2 linked regions of the Azospirillum sp. TSH100 genome follow. The protein of the gene in region 1 interacts with the protein of each later gene in a pairwise test. Links are inferred from orthologs where the notes say so. Each region holds a gene or a part of one and is shown on either strand. Other genes may lie near its edges. The genes, in order: E6C72_RS19940 and E6C72_RS00250.

Evidence for each region.
Region 2: the proteins of E6C72_RS19940 (region 1) and E6C72_RS00250 interact in binary tests that used the Escherichia coli proteins (3 or more experiments, as listed by UniProt). The link is inferred for Azospirillum sp. TSH100 from one-to-one orthologs.

Annotation. Positions count from the first base shown.
Region 1 is NZ_CP039636.1:514,914-526,201, reverse strand. What follows is about bases 4,277-7,125. They hold E6C72_RS19940 (iron-sulfur cluster assembly accessory protein), read left to right. Parts: upstream 4,277-5,453; coding sequence 5,454-5,798; downstream 5,799-7,125. Other genes in these bases: E6C72_RS19930 (antibiotic biosynthesis monooxygenase), read right to left, coding at 6,769-7,095; E6C72_RS19935 (pirin family protein), read right to left, coding at 5,845-6,735; E6C72_RS19945 (iron-sulfur cluster assembly protein), read left to right, coding at 4,976-5,431; sufU (Fe-S cluster assembly sulfur transfer protein SufU), read left to right, coding at 4,492-4,959; E6C72_RS19955 (cysteine desulfurase), read left to right, coding at 4,277-4,495. Outside these bases: Fe-S cluster assembly protein SufB, read left to right, coding at 1-1,001; Fe-S cluster assembly protein SufD, read left to right, coding at 1,848-3,230; more of E6C72_RS19955, read left to right, coding at 3,233-4,276; E6C72_RS19925 (MASE3 domain-containing protein), read left to right, coding at 7,569-10,562; E6C72_RS19920 (branched-chain amino acid ABC transporter substrate-binding protein), read right to left, coding at 10,588-11,288. UniProt on the Escherichia coli protein: Is able to transfer iron-sulfur clusters to apo-ferredoxin. Multiple cycles of [2Fe2S] cluster formation and transfer are observed, suggesting that IscA acts catalytically.
Region 2 is NZ_CP039634.1:42,839-54,053, forward strand. Bases 5,189-7,964 are described here. They hold E6C72_RS00250 (ferredoxin family 2Fe-2S iron-sulfur cluster binding protein), read left to right. Parts: upstream 5,189-6,299; coding sequence 6,300-6,629; downstream 6,630-7,964. Other genes in these bases: E6C72_RS00240 (cysteine desulfurase family protein), read left to right, coding at 5,189-5,359; E6C72_RS00245 (molecular chaperone DnaJ), read left to right, coding at 5,546-6,229; mnmA (tRNA 2-thiouridine(34) synthase MnmA), read left to right, coding at 6,740-7,915. Also shown: E6C72_RS00205 (NADH:ubiquinone oxidoreductase subunit NDUFA12), read left to right, coding at 1-265; outer membrane lipid asymmetry maintenance protein MlaD, read left to right, coding at 357-866; E6C72_RS00215 (hypothetical protein), read left to right, coding at 994-1,260; E6C72_RS00220 (DUF2155 domain-containing protein), read left to right, coding at 1,413-1,817; E6C72_RS00225 (alpha/beta hydrolase), read right to left, coding at 1,876-2,538; cysE (serine O-acetyltransferase), read left to right, coding at 2,885-3,667; E6C72_RS00235 (Rrf2 family transcriptional regulator), read left to right, coding at 3,664-4,149; more of E6C72_RS00240, read left to right, coding at 4,208-5,188; E6C72_RS00265 (diguanylate cyclase), read right to left, coding at 8,281-9,195; E6C72_RS00270 (sigma-54-dependent Fis family transcriptional regulator), read left to right, coding at 9,453-11,215. UniProt on the Escherichia coli protein: Ferredoxin are iron-sulfur proteins that transfer electrons in a wide variety of metabolic reactions. Although the function of this ferredoxin is unknown it is probable that it has a role as a cellular electron transfer protein.

The sequences.
Region 1 (11,288 bases):
TCATCTTCTGCGCGATCTCCGAAGCGGTGCAGAAGCACCCGGAGCTGGTGAAGAAGTATCTCGGCTCGGTGGTGCCCTACACCGACAACTATTATGCGACGCTGAACTGCGCGGTCTTCACCGACGGCAGCTTCGTCTACATCCCCAAGGGCGTGCGCTGCCCGATGGAGCTGTCGACCTATTTCCGCATCAACCAGGCCAACACCGGCCAGTTCGAGCGGACGCTGATCATCGCCGACGAGGGCGCCTACGTCAGCTATCTGGAAGGCTGCACGGCGCCCAAGCGCGACGAGAACCAGCTCCACGCGGCGGTGGTCGAGCTGGTGGCGATGGATGACGCGACCATCAAATATTCGACGGTCCAGAACTGGTATCCCGGCAACGAAGAGGGCGTCGGCGGCATCTACAACTTCGTCACCAAACGTGGCGCCTGCCGCGGCAAGAACTCAAAGATCTCGTGGACGCAGGTCGAGACCGGCTCGGCGATCACCTGGAAATATCCGAGCTGCATCCTGCAGGGCGACAATTCGGTGGGCGAATTCTATTCGGTCGCCATCACCAACAACTTCCAGCAGGCCGACACCGGCACCAAGATGATCCACATCGGCAAGAACACCCGCAGCACAATCGTGTCGAAGGGCATCTCGGCCGGCAAGGCGCAGCAGACCTACCGCGGCCTCGTGAAAATCCTGCCGAAGGCGGAGGGTGCGCGCAACCACACCCAGTGCGACAGCCTGCTGATCGGCGACAAGTGCGGCGCCCACACCGTCCCCTACATCGAGAGCCGCAACCGCTCAGCCCGCATCGAGCATGAGGCGACGACGGCCAAGATCAGCGAGGACCAGCTGTTCTATTGCCGCCAGCGCGGCATCTCGGAAGAGGACGCGGTGTCGCTGATCGTCAACGGCTTCTGCAAGGAGGTCCTTAAGGAACTCCCGATGGAATTCGCCGTGGAGGCCCAGAAGCTGGTGGGCATCAGCCTGGAAGGCAGCGTGGGCTAAGGGCATCTCCCTCCCGCCCACCGAAGGACAACCGACAGAACGTGAAGACCGGACGGCGTGCCGGCGGCCTGAAGAAGACAACGAGGCGAAGACGATGATCGAAATCAAGAACCTGCACGCCACCGTGGACGGCAAGGAAATCCTCAAGGGCGTCGACCTGACGATCCGCCCGGGCGAGGTCCATGCCATCATGGGGCCGAACGGCGCCGGCAAGAGCACGATGTCCTACGTCCTCGCCGGCCGCGACGGCTACGAGGTCACGGAAGGGTCGGTCACCTATTACGGCAAGGACCTGCTGGCGATGGAGCCGGAGGAGCGGGCCGCCGAAGGCGTCTTCCTCGCCTTCCAGTATCCGGTGGAAATCCCCGGCGTCGGCAACACCACCTTCCTCAAGACCGCGATCAACGCGATCCGCAAGTATCGCGGCGAGAAGGAACTGGACGCCATGCAGTTCCTCAAGCTGATCCGCGAGAAGACCAAGGCTCTCGGCATGACCGACGAGATGCTGAAGCGTGCGGTCAATGTCGGCTTCTCCGGCGGCGAGAAGAAGCGCAACGAGACCCTCCAGATGGCAGTCCTTGAGCCGAAATTCGCCATCCTCGACGAGACCGACAGCGGGCTGGACATCGACGCGCTGAAGATCGTCGCCGAGGGCGTCAACGCGCTGCGCTCCCCGGAGCGCTCGATGCTGGTCATCACCCATTACCAGCGCCTGCTCGACTACATCGTCCCCGATTATGTCCACGTTCTGGCCGCCGGCCGCATCGTGAAGTCGGGCGGCAAGGAACTGGCGCTGGAGCTGGAGAAGAACGGCTACCGCGACTTCGGCGCGAGCGAGGCGGCGTGATGACGGCACACCATTCCCCGCTCCACCCCATGACCTACTCGACGCGCGGTGCCGATCCGGCGACGGCGCCGGCCTTCCTGGCCCCGCTCGACCAGATGGGCGCCGGCCTGCCCGGCAGCGGCCTGTCCTGGCTGACCGAGTTGCGCGCCGCCGGCCGCGAGCGCTTCGCCGCCGTCGGCCTGCCGACGATCAGGAACGAGAGCTGGCGCTACACCAACCTGCGCGATCTCGCCAAGACCAGCTTCCAGCCGGCCGCCCCGGCGGCGGCCATCATCGACCTACTGCCGACCGTGCGGGCCGAGGGGCAGGACGGTCCGCGTCTGGTCTTCGTCGACGGCCGCTTCCGCGCCGACCTGTCGTCGGTCGAGGGCCTCCCGCCGGGTGTGGACCTGCTGAGCATCGCCGCGGCGCTCAACAGCCATGGCGATCTGCTGGCCGACCATATCGGCCGCCTCGCCGCGGCGGACGACCGTCCCCTGGTCGCGCTGAACAGCGCCTATCTCGCCGACGGCCCGGTCCTGCATGTGCCGGCCGGCGTCCAGGTCGAGCGTCCCATCGAACTGGTCTTCGTCTCGGTCGGATCGGAGGCGCAGGCGACCTCCTGCCACCCGCGCAGCCTGCTGATCGCGGAGGCAGGCTCCAAGGCGGTGGTGATCGAACATCATGTCGGCCGTGGCGCCGGCACGACGCTGGCGAACCCCACATTGGCGAACCACGTCACCGAGGTCTTCGTCGGCGAGGGCGCCACCCTGCATCATTACAAGTCGCAACGCGACGGGGCCGGCGCCATCCACCTGTCGCACATCGCGGCGACGGTGGCGACCGGCGGCTGCTACGACAATTTCATCCTGACGACCGGTGCGAAGCTGTCGCGCAACGAGGTGGTCAGCCGCCTGGATGGCACCGACGCGCGGACGCATGTCAGCGGCGGCTATCTGGTCCGCGGCAGCCAGCATGCCGACACCACCACGCTGATCGTCCACGCCAAGCCCAACGGCACCAGCCGCGAGGTCTACAAGGGCGTCATCGGCGACACGGCGCGCGCGGTGTTCCAGGGCAAGATCACCGTCTGCCCGGACGCCCAGAAGACCGACGGCTATCAGCTGAACCGCGCCCTGCTGCTGTCCGACGGCGCCGAGATCGACAGCAAGCCGGAACTGGAAATCCACGCCGACGACGTGAAGTGCAGCCACGGCTGCACCGCGGGCGAGTTGGACGACGATGCGCTGTTCTACCTGCGCGCCCGCGGCATCGACCGCGACACCGCCCAGGGCCTGCTGATCGGCGCCTTCCTGTCGGAATCCCTTGAGGAAATCGCCGAAGAGTCGATCCGCGACGCCTTCCAGGGGATCGTGGCCGGCTGGCTGGAGGAGCAGAAGTAACCATGTCCGATGCCATCCTGAACCAAGCCTACGACGTGCAGCGGGTGCGGGAGGATTTTCCCATCCTCGCCCGCAGCGTCCACGCCAGGAAGGGAAAGCCCGGCAAGCCGCTGGTCTATCTGGACAGCGGGGCGTCCGCCCAGAAGCCGCGTCAGGTCATCCAGGCCATGACCCGCTTCCTGGAGGAGGATTACTCCAACATCCACCGCGGCGTGCATTTCCTGTCGCAGACCGCGACCGACCAGTTCGAGGCGGTGCGCACCAAGGTCGCGCGCTTCCTGAACGCGCCGAACGACCGCTGCATCGTCTTCACCCGCAGCTCGACCGAGGCGATCAACCTCGTCGCCAGCAGCTATGGGCGGACCTTCCTGAACGAAGGCGACGAGGTCATCCTGTCGATCATGGAGCATCACGCGAACATCGTTCCGTGGCAGTTGCTCCAGGCCGAGAAGAAGATCGTCATCAAGGTCGTGCCCTGTGACGAGGACGGCGTCCTCGACATGGACGCCTACCGCAGCCTGCTGTCCGACCGCACCAGGCTGGTGGCGATCACCCACTGCTCCAACGTGCTGGGCACCGTCACCCCGGCCAAGACCATCGCCAGGCTGGCGCATGAGTGTGGCGTGCCCGTCCTGTTCGACGGCAGCCAGGCGGTGGTGCACGGCACGGTCGACGTGCAGGACATCGACGCCGACTTCTACGTCTTCACCGCGCATAAGCTTTATGGCCCGACCGGCCTCGGCGTGCTCTACGGCAAGTACGACCTGCTGAAGAAGATGCCCCCCTACCAGGGCGGCGGCGACATGATCGAGAGCGTCAGCTTCGAAGGCACCACCTTCAAGGCTCCGCCGTCGCGCTTCGAGGCCGGTACCCCGCCGATCACCGAGGTCATCGGCCTGGGCGCCGCCATCGACTATGTCAAGGCGCTGGGCCGCGACGCCATCGCCGCGCACGAGCATGACCTGCTGCAATACGCCACCCAGCAGCTGTCGCAGGTCGAAGGGCTGCGCATCGTCGGTACCGCCCCCGGCAAGGGGCCGATCATCTCCTTCGCACTGGAGGGGGTGCACCCGCACGACGTCGGCACCATCGTCGACCAGTATGGCGTCGCCGTGCGCGTCGGCCGCCATTGCGCCGAGCCGCTGGCCGAGCGTTTCGGCGTCGGACCGACCGTTCGCGCCTCGTTCGGCCTCTACAACACCCGGGAGGAGGCCGACGCCCTCGTCCAGTCCCTCCAAGCGGTCAAGGAGTTCTTCGGAGCATGATGGACGATCTGCGCGAGCTGTATCAGGAAGTGATCCTGGACCACGGCAAGAATCCCCGCAACTTCCGCCATCCCGACGACGCCAATCGCGAGGCGAAGGGTGAGAACCCGATGTGCGGCGACCGCTTCATGGTCTATCTGACCCTGAAGGACGGGGTGGTGGACGATGTGGCCTTCCAGGGTCGCGGCTGCGCCATCTCCACCGCCAGCGCCTCGATGATGACCGAGCTGGTGCATGGCAAGACGGCGGCGGAGGCGGAAAAGCTGTTCCACGCCTTCCACGAGCTGTGCACCCAGGACGAACCCGACATCCCCGAGGGTGTCGATGACGAGACCATGGAAAAGCTGATGGTGATGTCCGGCGTGCGCCAGTTCCCGGTGCGGGTGAAATGCGCGACGTTGGCTTGGCACGCAATGAATGCGGCCCTCCACGGCGAGGCCGCGGCCTCCAGCGACCAGTATTGAGGCAAGGGGAATCGACATGCCCGATGAAGCCCTGACCCAACGCCCGATGGCTCCCAATCCGGCTGAAGCCGAGGCGCAGCTGAAGGCGGAAGCCGCGACCCAGGCGACCACGGAGGAGTCCAAGGACTTCGCTCCGATGCCGAAGCCGCCCGAAGGCTACGACCCGCGGGAAGAGTTGATGGACCGTGTCGTTGCGGCCATCAAGACCTGCTACGACCCGGAAATCCCGGTCGACATCTGGGAACTTGGTCTGGTCTACCGTGTGGACATGGATGGTCAGCGCAATGTCGAGATTGATATGACGTTGACCAGCCCCATGTGTCCGGTGGCCGGCGAACTGCCGGAGCAGGTGCGTCAGGCCGTGCTGGGCGTCGAGGACGTCAACGAGGTCAAGATCGAGCTGGTGTGGGAGCCCCCGTGGCACCAGGGCATGATGTCCGAGGAAGCCCGCCTGCAACTGGATATGTTCTGAGCCGTATTAGGAGACCGTCACCATGGCCCGTTCCCTCCCCAAGGCGCTCACGATCACCGACGCCGCCGCGGAGCGCGTCAAGGCGCTGATGTCAAAGGCCACCGACGACATGGTCGGCCTGCGCATCGGCGTGAAGGCGCGCGGCTGCTCCGGCCTCAGCTACGACGTTCAGTATGCCAAGGAGAAGATGAAGTTCGACGAGGTGGTGGAGGACAAGGGAGTCACCATCCTGATCGACCCGGCCGCCGTCATGTTCCTGATCGGCAGCGAGATGGACTATGTCGACGACAAGTTCCAGACCGGCTTCGTCTTCAAGAACCCCAACGAGAAGGGCCGCTGCGGCTGCGGCGAGAGCTTCCACGTTTGATCGTTGGTGACGCCCTCTCCCGCCCTGGGAGAGGGAGAATCCCCCCTCAAGACATCGGATTTGCCGGCTTCGGCATCTCCGGCAGCGGGATGAACTCGCCGTTGTCGAGATCCGGCAGTTTCATCCGCCCGGCCCGCCAATCCGCCTTCGCCTGCTCGATCCGCTCCTTCGACGACGATACGAAGTTCCAGTCGATGAAGCGCTGCCCCAGCGGCTCGCCGCCGATCGCCATCACGATGGCCTGCGTCGCCGCAGTCAGATCCGCCGGGTGCCCCGAGGCGAAGACCACCATCCGCCCCGCCTCGAAGCGCTGTCCGTCGACCTCCACCGCGCCCGCCACCACATAGGCGGCGCGCTGCCAGCCCTCCTCCGGCAAGGACACGTGGACACCGGGGGCGAGATCCCAATGAATGTAGAACAGGGGTGAATGGGTCTTCACCCCGGCCTTTGCCCCAAAGGCCTCGCCCGCAACCAGCCGGCCGCGCACGCCTCCCTCCTCGAACAGCGGCAGATCGCCGGTGCCGTAATGGGCGAAGGCCGGGTCGGTCTCCTCATCCGCCTCCGGCAGGGCGACCCAGGCCTGGATGCCGTGCATCGCTCCGCCCTCCATCCGGGCGCGCTCGAAGCGCTCCGAATGGGTGATGCCTCGCCCGGCGGTCATCCAGTTCACCTCACCCGGCCGGATCGGCTGTTCGGACCCCACGCTGTCGCGGTGCATGATCTCGCCCTCGAACAGGTAGGTGACGGTGGAAAGGCCGATGTGCGGGTGCGGGCGCACGTCGACGTCGCGGGGAAGGCCCGGCTGGAAATCGACCGGTCCCATATGGTCGAAGAAGACGAAGGGGCCGACCATCCGGCGCTGAACGAAGGGCAGAACACGCCCGACCTCAAAACCGCCAAGGCTCTTGCGGCGCTGTTCGATCACCAGATCCAGCATGGCTATTCCTCCCGAGGTTCACGTGTTCTGGGTTCAGGCGTTCGGATCGCGCGGCACGGTCTGGATGACCTCGAATCCCTCAAACTCCGGCGGTCCGACATAAAGCGGCTTGCGGGCACCCGCGTTGCCATGGGCATTGCGGAACGCTTCCGACCGCGTCCAGTCCAGGAACGCCGCTTCCGATTCCCACACGGTGTGGGAGGAATAGAGCCGGTATTCCTCCCGGTCCGGTCCCCGCAGCATGTGGAACTCGACGAAGCCCGGCACCTTGTGCAGATGCACCTCGCGGTTCAGCCAGACCTCCTCGAACTCCTGTTCGGCCCCATGGCGGACCTTGAAACGGTTCATCGCGATGAACATGCGGCTTTCCTCATGCTTCCTGGCCGACAGGCCCGTTCCGGTCGAGGATAGAGGTTGGGAGCAGCGGCCGGCAATCAAGCAGATGCAGCCTTGCCGAATGGCCGGACCGCCGCGCGCCCGGAGCGCTGGCGCAGCCGGATTTGCAAATATCATCAGTGGTTTGGAACCTGTTTTCTCGGACACCCCACAGGCGCTCCATGGGTTGGGATAAGATGCGGACCGACTTGCCCCGCCGCGGACAGCCCCACATTCCCGAAACCCGGCTTTCTCCGCTCACTGCCGTCCCGTCAGCTCTTTCCTTCCGCCGAATGGACGGTGGAACACAATCCAAAAAAGGTTCCACAGTGTTTCAAACGTGCAGCCGGTAAGGGTCAGCCGTGTATGGACGGCCAATGACGTTAAGCTCTAATATACGCAAAAGAGGTACAACGACCGCGGGCCGGGCGACCGGTCCAGTGGCCGGGGGGATCGAAATGACTGCAACAGTCCCGATGCGGACAGGAGCGGCGCAAGGCCGCGTGAAGCCGCCCGGCGCCATCGCAACATTGCTGACCCTTGTGGTTCCCTTCCTTCTGCTTCTGGAGGCCTCCCGCTTTTCCGGTGCGATGGAGCTGGCGCACTACCTGCCACTGCACAGCTTCTTCGAGATGTTCTCGATCTCCGTCGCCACGCTGATCTTCGCCATCGGCTGGCATTCCCACACCGACGAGACGCCGCCGGCCCTGCTGGCACTGTCCACCGGCTTCCTCGGGATAGCGCTGCTCGATTTCGGGCATCTGCTGTCCTATGCCGGGATGCCGGATTTCGTAACGCCATCCAGCCCGGAAAAGGCCATCGCCTTCTGGCTCGGCGCCCGGCTGATGGCGGCGCTGGCGCTGCTGATGGCGGCTTTGCTGCCCTGGCGGGCGGGGTCCGCGCCGATGTTGCGCTACCCGCTGATGGGTGCGGTTCTGCTGACGACCGCGGCGATCTTCTGGATGGTGCTGTGGCATCCCGACCTGCTGCCGCGCACTTATGTGGACGGACAAGGACTGACGCCGCTTAAGGTGGCGGCCGAATATGGGCTCGTCCTGCTCTATGCCGGGGCTGCCCTGATCTTTTACCGCCGCCGGCGCGACGCCCGCACGCTGGATGTCCACCGCTTGGTGATCGCCGCCGTCGCCATTGCGATCAGCGAACTGTGCTTCACGCTCTATCTCAGCGTCTACGACCTCGCCAACGTTGCCGGGCATGTCTACAAGGTCATCGGCTACTGGTATCTCTACCGCGCGGTGTTCGTCACCGCAGTCCATCACCCCTATGACGCCCTGCACCACTCCCAGCGCGACCTCTGGCGGGAGAAGGAGCAGGCGCGCGTTACCCTGCTGTCGATCGGCGACGGGCTGATCGCCACCGACACCGGTGGCCGGGTCACCCTGATGAACCCGGTGGCGGAACGGCTGACCGGCTGGATGGGAACCGAGGCCACCGGGCGGCCGATCGCCGACGTGTTCGACATCGAGAATGCCGAAACCGGGGAACGGGTGCCGGTGCCGGTCCAGCAGGTGCTGGAAAACGGCGCAATGGTCGGTCTCGCCAATCACACCGTGCTGGTGGCGCGCGGCGGAACCCGCAGCCACATCGCCGACATGGCCTCCCCCATCCGCGACCGCGACGGCACGCTGCATGGCGTCGTCATGGTCTTCCAGGACGTCACCGAGACCTATGCCAGCCGGGAAGCGCTGAAGGACAGCCTGTCGCTGAACACCGGCATTCTGGAAAGTGCCGCCTGCGGCATCATCGCCACCACGCTCGATGGCGTCGTCCGTGTCTTCAACCGCGAGGCGGAGCGCATCTTCGGCTATCCGGCGGCGGAGATGATCGGCACCGCCGACCTGCCGCGCCTGTATGACCGGGACGAGCTGCGCGCCCATGCCGACGGTCTCGCCATCGAACTCGACCGTCCGGTCGAGGCCGATTTCGCGGCACTGGTCGCCCGCACCCGCTGCAGCGGCCGGCCGGAGACCGGGGAATGGACCGGCTTGCGCAAAAACGGTGCCCGCATCTCGGTCTCGACGGTCACCAGCGTTCTTCGCGACAGCGGCAATGCTGTTCGCGGCTACCTGACCGTGGTGATGGACATCACCGAGAGAAAGCGGGCGGAGCGTCAGATCGAAAGTCTCGCCTATTACGACCCGCTGACCAACCTGCCGAACCGCCGTCTGCTGCTGGAGCATCTCGACGTTCATCTACGGGCGGCCCGGCAGAGCGGACGGTGCGGCGCGCTGATGTTTCTCGATCTTGATGATTTCAAGGGATTGAACGACGCCCGCGGCCACATTGCCGGCGATGCGCTGCTGCGCGAACTCGCGGCGCGGCTCACCGCCACCCTGCGCAAGGGCGATGTTGTCAGCCGGCTGAGCGGCGACGAGTTCGTCATCCTGCTGCCCGACCTCGGCGAAACGGTGGTCGAAGCCGCCGCGATTGCCTGGCGTGTGGCGGAAAAGCTCCGGCTGGTCGTCGCCGAGCCCTTCCGTCTCGACTGCTGCGAACACAGCATCTTCGCCAGCATCGGCCTGACGGTCTTCCCCAAGACGCCGGACGAGTCGGTGGAGGATCTGCTGAAGCAGGCGGATACCGCCATGTACGCTGCCAAGGATGGCGGGCGGAACACCATCCGCGACTATGATCCGGCGATGCTGGTGGATGCCCAGGCCCGTCTGCTGCTGCTGCAGGACCTGCGCAAGGCGATCGATGCGGGGGAATTCACCCTGTTCCTCCAGCCGCAGACCCGCGCCGACGGCACGCTGGTGGCGGCGGAGGCGCTGATCCGCTGGCAGCATCCGCAGCGCGGCTTCGTCGCCCCCGGCGCCTTCATCGCGGTGGCGGAGGAATCGGGCCTGATCCTGCCGCTGGGCGACTGGATTCTGATGGAAGCCTGCCATGTGCTGCGCCGGCTGGCTGATGCCGGCAGCGACTGCCACCTGTCGGTCAACATCAGTCCGCGCCAGTTCCGCCAGCAGACATTCTGCGCCGGCGTCATCAGCGCTCTGCGCGCCACCCGCACCGACCCGCGCCGCCTGACGCTGGAGATCACCGAAGGCATCGCGGTGGGCGACTGCGCCGACACCGTCGCCAAAATGTCGGAGCTTGCCGCCTTCGGCGTCTCCTTCTCGCTGGACGATTTCGGCACCGGCTTCTCTTCGCTGTCCTACCTGACGCGGCTGCCGGTGGGAGAAATCAAGATCGACCGCTCCTTCGTCCAGGATGTCGACAGCAACAGCCATAATGCCGTGCTGGTGGAAACCATGCTGTCGATCGCCAGCCGCCTGGGCCTGAAGGCGGTGGCGGAAGGGGTGGAGACCACGGCGGAGCGGGATTTCCTGAAAGATTGTGGCTGCACGATCTTCCAGGGCTACTACTTCGACCGGCCGATGTCCGTCGAAGATTTCATCAACAAATACGCAAGAGAACCGGCCCACGCATGAAAACGGGGCCGGCCTTCCGGATGCTTTACTTCTGGGCCAACATCTTGGGCTGGCCATTGCTCCAGATATACATGACATAATTCGGCTTGGTGATATCGCCCTTCTTGTCGAACTCCACCGAACCGACGACCGTGTCATAGCTGCCGGAATGCAGGGTCTTGGCCAGCTTCCCGCTGTCGGCGCTGCCGGCCTTCTGCAAGCCTTCGGCGATCACCTGGACCGCGGCATAGCTGTAGAAGGCGAAGTTGCCCGGCTCCGGCAGGCCGGCCTTCTTGAAGGAGGCGATCAGCTCCTGCGCCTTGGGATCGCTCGCCGCCGACGGGCTGTCGGTGTACAGCGTGCCCTCGCCGGCGGGGCCGGTGATCGACCAGTATTCCTGATTGTTCAGGCCGTCACCGGCGATGAACTGCGGCTTCATCCCCTGCTCCTGTGCCTGACGGACGATCAGGCCCAGTTCCGGATGGTATCCGCCATAGTAAACGGCATCGACGCCCTTGTCCTTCAGGCTGGTGATCAGCGCCGAGAAGTCCTTCTCGCCGGCGGTGACCGACCCACGATAAGCGACCTTGCCGCCGGCCTTCTCCAGCGTCTCCACCACGACGTCGGCCAGCCCCTTGCCATAGGCCTGCTTGTCGTCGAGCACGGCGATGTTCTTGCCCTTGAAAGTCTGGGCCAGATAGGTGCCGGCAACCACGCCCTGCTGGTCGTCACGGCCGCAGACGCGGA
Region 2 (11,215 bases), on another replicon or contig:
GCCCGGCACGCGCGAGCGCCGCTGGGTCCTCTATGCCGGTGAGCCCGACGCCTCCAAGATCCCGCCGGAATGGCACGGGTGGCTGCACCACACCACCAAGGATCCGCTGCCGGAGGGGTCGAGCGCCTTCCACAAGCCGTGGCAGAAGGAACATCTGCCCAACATGTCGGGTTCGGTCCAGGCCTACCGCCCGCCCGGCCATGTGCTGGCCGGCGGCCAGCGCGTGCCGGCCACCGGCGATTACGAGCCCTGGACTCCGAGCTGAGCCCTGCCGGGACTGACCAGAACGTCGGAACGGAAAGCCCGGCCCCATGCGGGCCGGGTTTCGATTCGGGAACTCGCAGCAGGATAGCTCAATGCGCCGGAATGTGATCGAAACCGTGCTTGGCGGCGTCGTGCTCGCCGTGGCCGCCGTGTTCCTTGCCTTCGCCTACAAAAGTGCGGATCTGCGCAAGGTGCAGGGCTATGACGTCACCGCCAACTTCAACAGCATCACCGGCCTGCAGAGCGGCGCCGACGTGCGCATCAGCGGCGTGAAGGTCGGCACGGTCACCGCGCTGACGCTCGACCCCACCAGCTATCAGGCGGTGGTCCATCTGTCGGTCGACAATTCGGTGAAGCTGCCCAAGGACACCGCAGCGGTGATCGCCTCGGAAAGCCTGCTTGGCGGCAAGTTCCTGTCGCTGGAGCCGGGCGGCGACCCCGACGCCATCAAGCCGAACGGCAAGATCGAGTTCACCCAGAGCACGCCGGGCCTGGAGCAGCTGCTGGGTCAGGTCATCTTCTCGCTGCAGAGCATGAGCAAGTCGGGCGATCAGGCCAACGGCCAGCAGGGACAAGCGCCTGCCCAGCCTCCCAAGCTCTAATCACCCAGTTCCAGCCTCGAACCCAGCCTCGAACCCCGGGCGTGGCCGGAACCGACGGTCACGCTCAAGCGTTCCTTCTCCAGTCCGGATGACGATTTCCACCGGATCACGAAGCAGGAGGAACGCGATGCGTCTGCCCAATCTGGCCGTGTTCGGTCTCGCCCTGGCCACTGCCGCCTGCGGCGCCGACATGGAGGAGAAATCGGCCACCGGCGGACTTGGCGGCGCCGCGGCCGGTGCGGTCGTCGGCGGACCGGTGGGTGCCGTCGTCGGATCTGCCGCGGGTGCCGGCGCCGGTGCGGCGACCCAGAAGATCGAAGAGCGCAACGACACGCAAGTCGGTTCCGGCGCGACCTACAGCGCGCCGGCGTCGCGCAGCACCGTCACACGCTGACTCACGGCATTCACACAACACACCCCGGCGTCCCCCGCCACTGGACGCTGACCCCGCTTCCGGGATAGAAGGCGGAGCGCCCCGGCAAGGGCCCCGCCGACCGGCTGGGCTCTGCCGCCGGGCGCCGTCCGCAATTACGGAAGCGATCCGACGTGACGAGACTTTCGACCATTCTCCGGCCGGCGGCTGGCCTGCTGGGTGCCGCGGCCCTGTTGGCATCCGTCGCCGTCCAGGCCGCCCCGGTGCCGAGCCAGATGATCGAACGGCCGGCGGCCAAGCTGCAGTGGCTGGACAAGGTGACCGCCCGCACCTCCACCTTCACCATGAAGGTCGGAGAGACCAAGGCGATGAGCAGCCTGCGCATCACGCTGCGCGCCTGCCGCGAGAATCCGCCGATCGAGACGCCGGAATCGGCCGCCTTCCTGGAAGTGACCGAGATCAAGCCCGGCGAGCAGGCGGAACAGGTTTTCAGCGGCTGGATGTTCGCCTCCAGCCCCGCCCTGTCGGCGATGGAGAACCCGATCTACGACGTGTGGGTTCTGGGCTGCGAGCAATGAGGGATGGGGAGGTCCGGGCCGATTGCCCCCTCCCCCGCTCTCCCTGACTTAATCCTGCTTACTCGGCCACCGCCGCGATGGGGTTGCCCAGCGCCTTGTCCAGATAATCGTCAACCTGCGTCGCCAGATCGTCGGTGCGGTTGACGAAGAAATGGCTGGCGCCCGGGACGACGCGGTGATCGATGCGGATGTCCTTCTGGTGCGACAGCTTGGTCACCAGCTTAGTGACCGCGGCTTGGGGCACCACCTCGTCCTTGTCGCCATGGATAATAAGGCCCGAGGACGGGCACGGCGCCAGGAACGAGAAGTCGAACAGGTTGGCCGGCGGCGAGACCGAGACGAAGCCGTCGATCTCGGGACGCCGCATCAGAAGCTGCATGCCGATCCAGGCGCCGAACGAGACGCCGCCGATCCAGCACAGCGGAGCGTTGGGGTTGTAGGTCTGCAGCCAGTCGAGCGCGGCCGCCGCGTCGGCCAGTTCGCCCTCCCCCTTGTCATACGTGCCCTGGCTGCGCCCAACGCCGCGGAAATTGAAGCGGAGCGCCGAATAGCCGCGCTTGGTGAAGGACTGGAACAGGGTGAAGACCACCTTGTTGTTCATCGTCCCATTGTGCTGCGGGTGCGGGTGCAACAGCAGCGCGACCGGGGCATTCGGCTGCTTGCCGTGGGTGTAACGGCCTTCCAGGCGACCGGCGGGACCGTTGAAGAGCACTTCAGGCATGGGAACGACGTTCCTGACGCGGACAAAGGGTTGTTGGAACCACCGCGACGACCGGCCGGATTTTCATCCGGCAAACCGCCCCGGCGCACAGGCCGTCCGGCCCGTCACGGATTTTCCCGTCTTGGAGTGGGGTTTTCCGCACACAATTCTTGACCGTTTTGCTTGGTCATCATATATGCGTCGTAACGTCCTCCGGGACAACCCGCCTGACCCGCCCGATCGGCCCCAGCGTTAGCCGGACCGATCGATAAGTCCGGGTCCCTGCCGGCCGGAACCGTCGAGGGTCCGAACCGGAAGGTCCTGAACCGCAAGGGTCCGACAGGCCGAAACCGGGCTCGGGCGGCCGATGAGAGCGGCGGACTATACCACGGCGGGTGATGGCGTGTTCAAGCATCTTCGCGAAGAGATCGATGGGATCATGGCGCGCGACCCCGCCGCGCGATCCCGGCTGGAGGTGGCGCTGTGCTACCCGGGCCTGCACGCGATCGTACTTCACCGCATCGCCCGGCGCGCCCGTGACGCCGGCTGGCACACCACCGCCCGTCTGATCTCGCAGATCGCCCGCTCGCTGACGGGCATTGAAATCCATCCCGGCGCCACGATCGGCCGCCGCTTCTTCATCGACCACGGCATGGGTGTCGTGATCGGCGAGACGGCCGAGATCGGCGACGACGTGATGCTCTATCACGGGGTGACGCTGGGCGGCACCTCGCTCAATCCCGGCAAACGCCACCCGACACTGGGCGATGGCGTCATCGTCGGAGCCGGCGCCAAGATCCTGGGTGCCATCACCATCGGCCGCGGCGCCCGCATCGGCGCCAATGCGGTTGTGGTGGCAGACGTGCCGGCCGACACCGCGGTGGTCGGCATCCCGGCAAAGCCGGTGGTGGCGCGCGACCGCGCCGAAACCCGCAAATTCATGCCCTACGGCACCCCCTGCGGTGACATTCCCGACCCGGTGGCCCGCGCGCTGACCGGCCTGCTCGATCAGGTGACCGCGCTGCAAACCCGTGTCGATGAGTTGGAGGCGGACCGCCCCGCCGCCAGCCTCCCCCGTTCAACACCCGCACCGCTAGAGACGGTGGCCTCCCACGTCGGGATGCACGAAGCGCAAGGAGAATCGCGATGAGACTCAGCACCAAGGGACGCTATGCCGTGATGGCGATGGTCGATCTGGCCGCCACCAGCCAGGGCAGCCCCGTCGCGCTGGCCGACATCGCGGAGCGGCAGGAGATTTCCCTGTCCTATCTGGAACAGCTGTTCGCCAAGCTGCGCAAGGGCGGGCTGGTCAAGAGCGTGCGCGGCCCCGGTGGCGGCTATCTGCTGGCCCATCCGGCCGACGCCACCCGCGTGTCCGACATCATCCTGGCGGTGGACGAGCCGATCCGCACGACCCGCTGCGCCAACGGCACGCCGCAGGGCTGCCGCACCAACCGCTCGCGCTGCCTGACCCACGACCTGTGGGAAGAGCTGGGCAACCAGATCCATATGTATCTCAGCTCGGTCACCGTGGCCGACGTGGTGGAACGGCGGATCATCGGCACCAGCGGACTGAACCTGCTGCGCCCGGCCCCGACCGCCGACAACACCGCCGTCGCCGCCGCCGAGTGAGGCGACCGAGAGATGCCGCGGCGCGAGATCGGCCTTCCATGTTGAGCGTGCCTGAAAAGTGACCACACCGCCCATTGCCCCATTCGTCCCTTCGTTCCGGCGGACCGGCGTCTATCTGGACCACAACGCCACAGCTCCGTTGAAACCGGAGGTCAAGGCGGCGATGGGTCAGGCGATGGACCTGGTCGGCAACCCCTCCTCCGTCCACGCCTTCGGCCGCAGCGCCCGCCGGGCGGTCGAGGAGGCGCGCGCCGCCGTGGCGTCGCTGGTGGGGGTGAAGCCGGCCCAGGTGCTGTTCACCGGCAGCGGGACGGAGGCCAACAACTTCGCGCTCCGCGGCTTTCCCGGCCGCCGCCTGCTGACCTCCGCCATCGAGCATGAGTCGGTGCTGGCCGCCCGGCCTGACGCGGACCGCTTCGGCGTCAGCCGCGACGGCGTTGCCGACCTGGACGATCTGGAGCGCCGGCTTGCCGGTTCGGACGCGCCTCCATTGGTCTCGCTGATGCTGGTGAACAACGAGACCGGGGTGATCCAGCCGGTTGCCGACGCCGCCCGCATCGCCCGTGCCCATGCCGCCCTGCTCCATTGCGACGCGGTGCAGGCGGCCGGACGGCTGCCGCTGTCGTTGTCCGATCTCGGCGTCGACCTGATGACGCTGTCGGCCCACAAGCTGGGCGGCCCGACCGGCGTCGGCGCCCTGATCCTGGCCGAAGGGCTGGAGCCCGAGACGCTGATCCGCGGCGGCGGACAGGAACGGCGCAAGCGTGCCGGCACGGAGAATCTGCTGGGCATCGTCGGTTTCGGCACCGCTGCGCGGCTGGCCTGCGATGGGCTGGCTGACGCCGCCGATCTCGCCGCCTTGCGCGACCGGCTGGAACGCGAGGCGCTGGCCGCCATCCCGCGCGCCCGCGTTATGGGGGCTGGTGCCGCACGGGTCGCCAACACCAGCTGCCTGATGCTGCCCGGCCTGCCCGGCGAGACCCAGGTGATGACGCTGGATCTTGCCGGCGTGGCGGTCAGCGCCGGGTCGGCCTGCTCCAGCGGCAAGGTGAAGCCGTCCCATGTTCTGGCGGCGATGGGCGAGGACGACCGGTCGGCCGCCAGCGCCATCCGGGTCAGCCTGGGCTGGATCAGTGACGACGAGGCAGTGGACCGCTTCCTGACCGCCTGGACAGCGATGGCTCGGCGAAGCACACCCGCGGATGGCTGACGATCCCGCCCGCCATGCCCGCCCGCCATGCCCGCGCGACCAACTGTCCCCTGCCCGGAAAGCCTGCATTCGCGCATTGCGCACGCTGCGGCTTATCGGTATGACCCCGCGGATGGCAGTGGTGGCCACATATCGGGTAAACCATCCCATCGGCCGAGATTTTCGGCGTTTTGACGGACTGCGCGCATGACCCGTTCCAAATCCGGGCCGCCCGGCAACAGCGGCGGCGGCATTTCCGGCGCCATCGCCGGCGATCTGGAGCCCTGCGGCACCTGCGGCCGCTCGGTGGCGCCGCGCGCCCTGTTCTGCCACGCCTGTGGCGCGGCACAGCCGCCGCGGCCGCTCGACCCCTTCACCCGGCTGGGGCTGGAACGCCGCTTCGACATCGATCTGGAGCAGTTGTCGAAGCAGCATGCCGGCTTCACCCGCGCCATGGACCCGGAGCGCTTCGCCGCCCGCGGTCCGCGCCAGCAGGCCAACGCCAAGGCCCAGGTCGAGGCCCTGCGCGACGCCTTCGAGGTGCTGCGCGATCCGATCCGCCGTGCCCATGCGCTGCTGGCCCTGCTGGGCGGCACGCCGGCGGTCGGCGACGAGGACGGCGACGAGGAGATCGACGATCTCGCAACGCGGCTGGCACGCGCCGACGACGTGCTGGAACTGGACCGCATCGGGCTGGACCTCAGCCAGCGGGTCGAGGCTTGCATCAAGTATCTCACCCCGGCCTTCCGCAAGGCGCAAACCGCCGCCAGCCCCGACAGCCCGTCGGCCGCCGACGGTGCCGCCCGCATCCTTGCCCGGCTGGAACGGCTGGAGGCGCTGGCCGCCGAGGTCCGCGGCCGCCGCGCCGCCCGGACGACGCCACGGCCCTGAACCCTTCTTCTTTCCCTTGCAAACACATCCCTACAACCAAGCTAGGCAACCTTAAAGGAATGAGGACCCCATGCCCAAGATGACCTTCATCGAGACCGACGGCACCCGCCGCGAGGTGGACGCCCCGCTCGGCCTGTCCGTGCTGGAGATCGCGCACAAGAACAGCCTGGATCTGGAAGGCGCCTGCGAGGGCTCGCTGGCCTGCTCCACCTGCCATGTCGTGATCGAGCCGGAGTGGTTCGACGTCCTGCCGGACGCGCAGGAGGACGAGGAGGACATGCTGGACCTCGCTTTCGGCCTGACCAAGACCTCGCGCCTGGGCTGCCAGATCATCATGACCGAAGAGCTGGACGGTCTGGTCGTCCGCCTGCCGGGCGGCAGCAACAACGCGATGAAGTGACGGTCCGGGGGACCCCTGTTCCGGCCGCCGGGACGACGTCGCGCCGACGTGATGCCCGGCGGCCCATTTCCTGTCTTTTCCGGGCGCCTGCCCGCCTTATATAGGGCGCCATGAACTCCCTCGGTCTTTCAAAGCGCCCCCAGGACACCCGCGTCGTCGTCGCGATGTCCGGCGGGGTGGATTCCTCCGTCACCGCAGCGGTGCTGCGGGAGGAGGGGTATGACGTCGTCGGCATCACGCTGCAGCTTTACGACCACGGCCTCGCCCTGCAGAAGCCGGGCGCCTGCTGTGCCGGCCAGGACATCTACGACGCCCGTCAGGTCGCCGACCGCATCGGCATCCCGCATTACGTCCTCGATTACGAAGGCCGCTTCAGCCAGGACGTGATGGATGATTTCGCCGACAGCTACCTGCGCGGCGAGACGCCGATCCCCTGCGTGCGCTGCAACCAGCGCGTCAAGTTCCGCGACCTGCTGAACACCGCTCGCGACCTTGGCGCCGACGCGCTCGCCACCGGCCATTACGTCCGCCGCATCGCCGGTCCGCAGGGGGCGGAACTGCATCGCGCCGTCGATCCCGCCAAGGACCAGAGCTATTTCCTGTTCGCCACCACGCGCGAGCAGCTGGAGTTCCTGCGCTTCCCGCTCGGCGGCCTGACCAAGCCGGAGACCCGCGCCCTGGCCGAGCGCCACGGGCTGGAGGTGGCCGCAAAACCCGACAGCCAGGACATCTGCTTCGTCCCCAACGGCAATTACGCAGAGGTGGTGGCGAAGCTGCGCCCCGGCTCCGTCGAGCCCGGCGACATCGTCCATGTCGACGGCCGCGTCCTGGGCCGCCACAAGGGCGTCGTCCATTACACGGTGGGCCAGCGCAAGGGGCTGGGCATCGGCGGCATTCGCGGCCAGGAGGAGGAGGCGCTCTACGTCGTCCGCCTGGAACCCGCCCGCCGCCGCGTCGTGGTCGGCCCGCGCCGCGATCTTGCCCGTTCGCTGGTGATGGTGCGCGACGTGAACTGGTTGGGTCCCGATCTGGCCGAGGGAGCCGGCATCGAGGTTTCTGTGAAGCTCCGCTCCGCCCAGCCGGCGGCCCCTGCCCTGTGGCGCGCCGGTCCGGACGGCACCGCCCAGGTGGAGCTTCTGGAGGCCCAGCACGGCATCGCGCCCGGCCAGGCCTGCGTCGTCTATCAAGGCGACCGTGTGCTGGGCGGCGGTTGGATTTCCAGCACCGCCGGCGGCGTGGCCGAGGGTGCCGCCAGGGCCATGGAGGCAGGTGAAACGACGGCCTGAATCAGGGGGTTATGCGAGTTTCCGCTGGTCGGCCGAAAAAAATCGCACCCCCCGAAAATTCCGCGTTGACAGCCCAAGTCGCCCTATCCTATATAGCGGCTCCCGGCGGCAACGACGGGACACGATGGTAGCCACGGCGGCGGAAACGCCAATAACGGCGAACACGATGGCAGCGTAGCTCAGTGGTAGAGCAGGGGAATCATAATCCCTTGGTCGGGGGTTCAAATCCCTCCGCTGCTACCATCATGGAAACCCCCCTGATTTCCGAAAGGAAGTCAGGGGGTTTTCTTTTCATGGTGTCAGATCGACCCGGCGCCGACCATGGTTCAACATGTGCTTCAGCGGCTGCAAAAGCCGGTGGTGCCCTACCCCTGCATCGACTTGGGCAGCGCGATCTGCGGTTCGACCTCCACCCGGTTGCGGCCGGCGTTCTTGGCGCGGTAGAGCGCGGCATCGGCGCGGGCCAGCATCGGTTCGATGCCGCTGTCGGTGCCGGTCAGCCAACTCAGGCCCAGGCTGACCGTCAGGTGCAATTCACCTCCGTCCTCACGCTTCACCGGCTTCGCGGCGATCGCCTGACGCAGGCGCTGGGCGGCGGCAAAGGCGTTCACTGGCGGGGTCTCCGGCATCACCACGGCGAACTCCTCGCCGCCCAGCCGGCCGATCAGGTCGCAGGATCGCAGCGTCTCCTTGCAGGCGCGCACCGTCGTGCGGATCGCCTCGTCACCGGTGGCATGGCCGTGGCTGTCGTTGACCCGCTTGAAATGGTCGATGTCCAGCATCACCACCGACAGCGGACGCTGGTATCGTCGCGAGCGGGTGAACTCTTCAGCCCCCCTTTCCAGGAAACGGCGGCGGTTCATGGCGCCGGTCAGGGCGTCGGTGGTCGCCAGCCGCTCCAGGTCGCGCTGCATCGCCACAACGCGCGAGGCCGCCAGCAACCGCGCCGCCGTCCATTTCCAGTCCAGCGGCTTGCGTAGAAACTCATCGGCGCCCGCCTCGACCAACTCGTGGAACTGGTCGGTCATGCTGCCGGGGATCATCAGGATCAGATAGAGATGGCGGAGCCCCTGGGCGGTGCGCAGGTGCCAGCACAGTTCCAGCCCCGTCATGTCGGCCAGACGGATGTCGGCCATCACCACGTCGAACCGCTCACCTGCGACAGCTTCGATGGCGGCGGCCCCGCTGTGAACCACACAGGTGGCGTAACCGAGCTTGTTCAGCTCATACACCATCATGGTCAGGTGACGTGGTGAATCGTCGACGATCAGAATCCGCAAATCGAAAGCTCCCGGCGATCCCTGCCCGTTTATGGAGCATGAAGCCGGACGTGTGCAAATCTCCTTAACATCATGTCGCCGGCCGATAACGAAATTCCGATGTGTCATACGCAAATATGCTCGATGTCGGACCGATCCATGCGCCGCGTGGCCGATGTCATGCTTTTGCACATGTTGCTTACAGGGTCGGCCGGTTGGTACTGTCCCATTCAATATGTTCGCGGAACAAGCGGACGATCCATACGGGAGGCACGACCATGGACAGCGCGCGCGCGGCCCACATCGATGAACTCGTCCGGGTCTCCACTGGCCGGGTCTCCGCCGGAGTACGGTCCACCCGCGATCCGATCATCGAAAACTCCTGGCGCCGCTGCGTCGCCGACCACAAGCTGGATCCCACCGTCGGGCGCGAAGCCCACATCCTGCCGCAGGAGCGGCTGCGCGAGCATCGCGACGCGATGGACGAGTTCCTGCGCATGGCCCGCTTCGGGCTGGAGGCGCTTTACCGGCAGGTCGCCGGCATGGGCTATGTCCTGTTGCTGACCGACAGCAATGGCGTCACGGTGGACTTCATCGGCGACCCGACCTTCGACAACCATCTGCGCCGCGCCGGCCTGTATCTGGGGGCGGACTGGAACGAGGGGCATGCCGGCACCTGCGCGGTCGGCACCTGCATCGCCACCGCCCAAGCGCTGACCGTCCACCAGACCGACCATTTCGACTCCACCCACATTCCGCTGACCTGCACCGCCGCACCGGTCTTCGACAGTGGTGGCGAGCTGGCGGCCGTGCTGGACATCTCCGCCCTCCATTCGCCGGAACCGAAGATCAGCCAGTATCTGGCGCTGCAGATGGTGCGCGCCTATGTCCACAAGATCGAAACTGCCAACCTCTACAACAATTTCCGTCGCGACTGGGTGGTGAAGCTGTCCGCATCGCAGGAGTTCGCGGAGGTCGATCCCGACTTCGTGCTGGCGCTGGACGGCAGCGGCCGGGTGGTCGGTTTCAACCACCGGGCCCATGATCTGCTGGCGGAGGACGGGGTATCGCCACTCGGCCGGTCCTTCGCCGAGTTGTTCGATTGCGAGGTGGATGATCTGGTCCATTTCGTCCGCTCACTGCCGACCGAACAGCGCACGCTGCGCCTGCGCCGCACCGGCCTGCCGCTGTTCGCCCAGGCGATGCCGCCGCCCGCCGTGTCGCTGCCGCGCAGCCATGCGCCGGATCACGCCGGCGACCCGCTGCCGGAACCGTTGCGGGTGGTCTCCGGCGGCGATCCGGCGCTTAAGGCGGTGCTGACGCGGGCGGCAAAGCTGGTGAACACCCGCATGAGCCTGCTGATCCATGGCGAGACCGGCACCGGCAAGGAACATCTGGCCAAGGCCCTGCACCGGGCCAGCGTCCGCCGCAACAAGCCCTTCGTCGCCGTCAACTGCGCCGCCCTGCCGGAGAACCTGATCGAAAGCGAGCTGTTCGGCTACGAGCCCGGCTCCTTCACCGGGGCGACGGCGCGGGGCAAGAAGGGGCTGATCCTGGAAGCCGACGGCGGCACCCTGTTCCTCGACGAAATCGGCGACATGCCGCTGTCGTCGCAGACCCGCCTGCTGCGCGTGCTGGCCGAGCGGGAGGTGACGCCGATCGGCCGGACCAGGGCAGTGTCGGTGGACGTCCGGGTCATCGGCGCCACCCACCGCGATCTTGTCGATTTGGTCAAGGCCGGCAGGTTCCGCGACGACTTGTACTTTCGTCTCAACGGCGCGGTGTTCACCGTGCCGCCCCTGCGCCAGCGCGGCGACCTGGACTGGCTGATCGAACGGCTGCTGGCCGAACGGGCAGAGCGTGACGGCGTCGGCTACCGACTGACCCCGGCGGCGCTGGCGGCGCTGCGTGGGCACGGCTGGCCGGGCAATGTACGGGAGCTCGTGAACGCGCTGGATTATGCCTGCGCGGTCAGCGACGGCGGGCTGATCGACCTCGCCGACCTGCCGGAGCCGGTGCAGCACAGCGGCCTGTTCCAGGC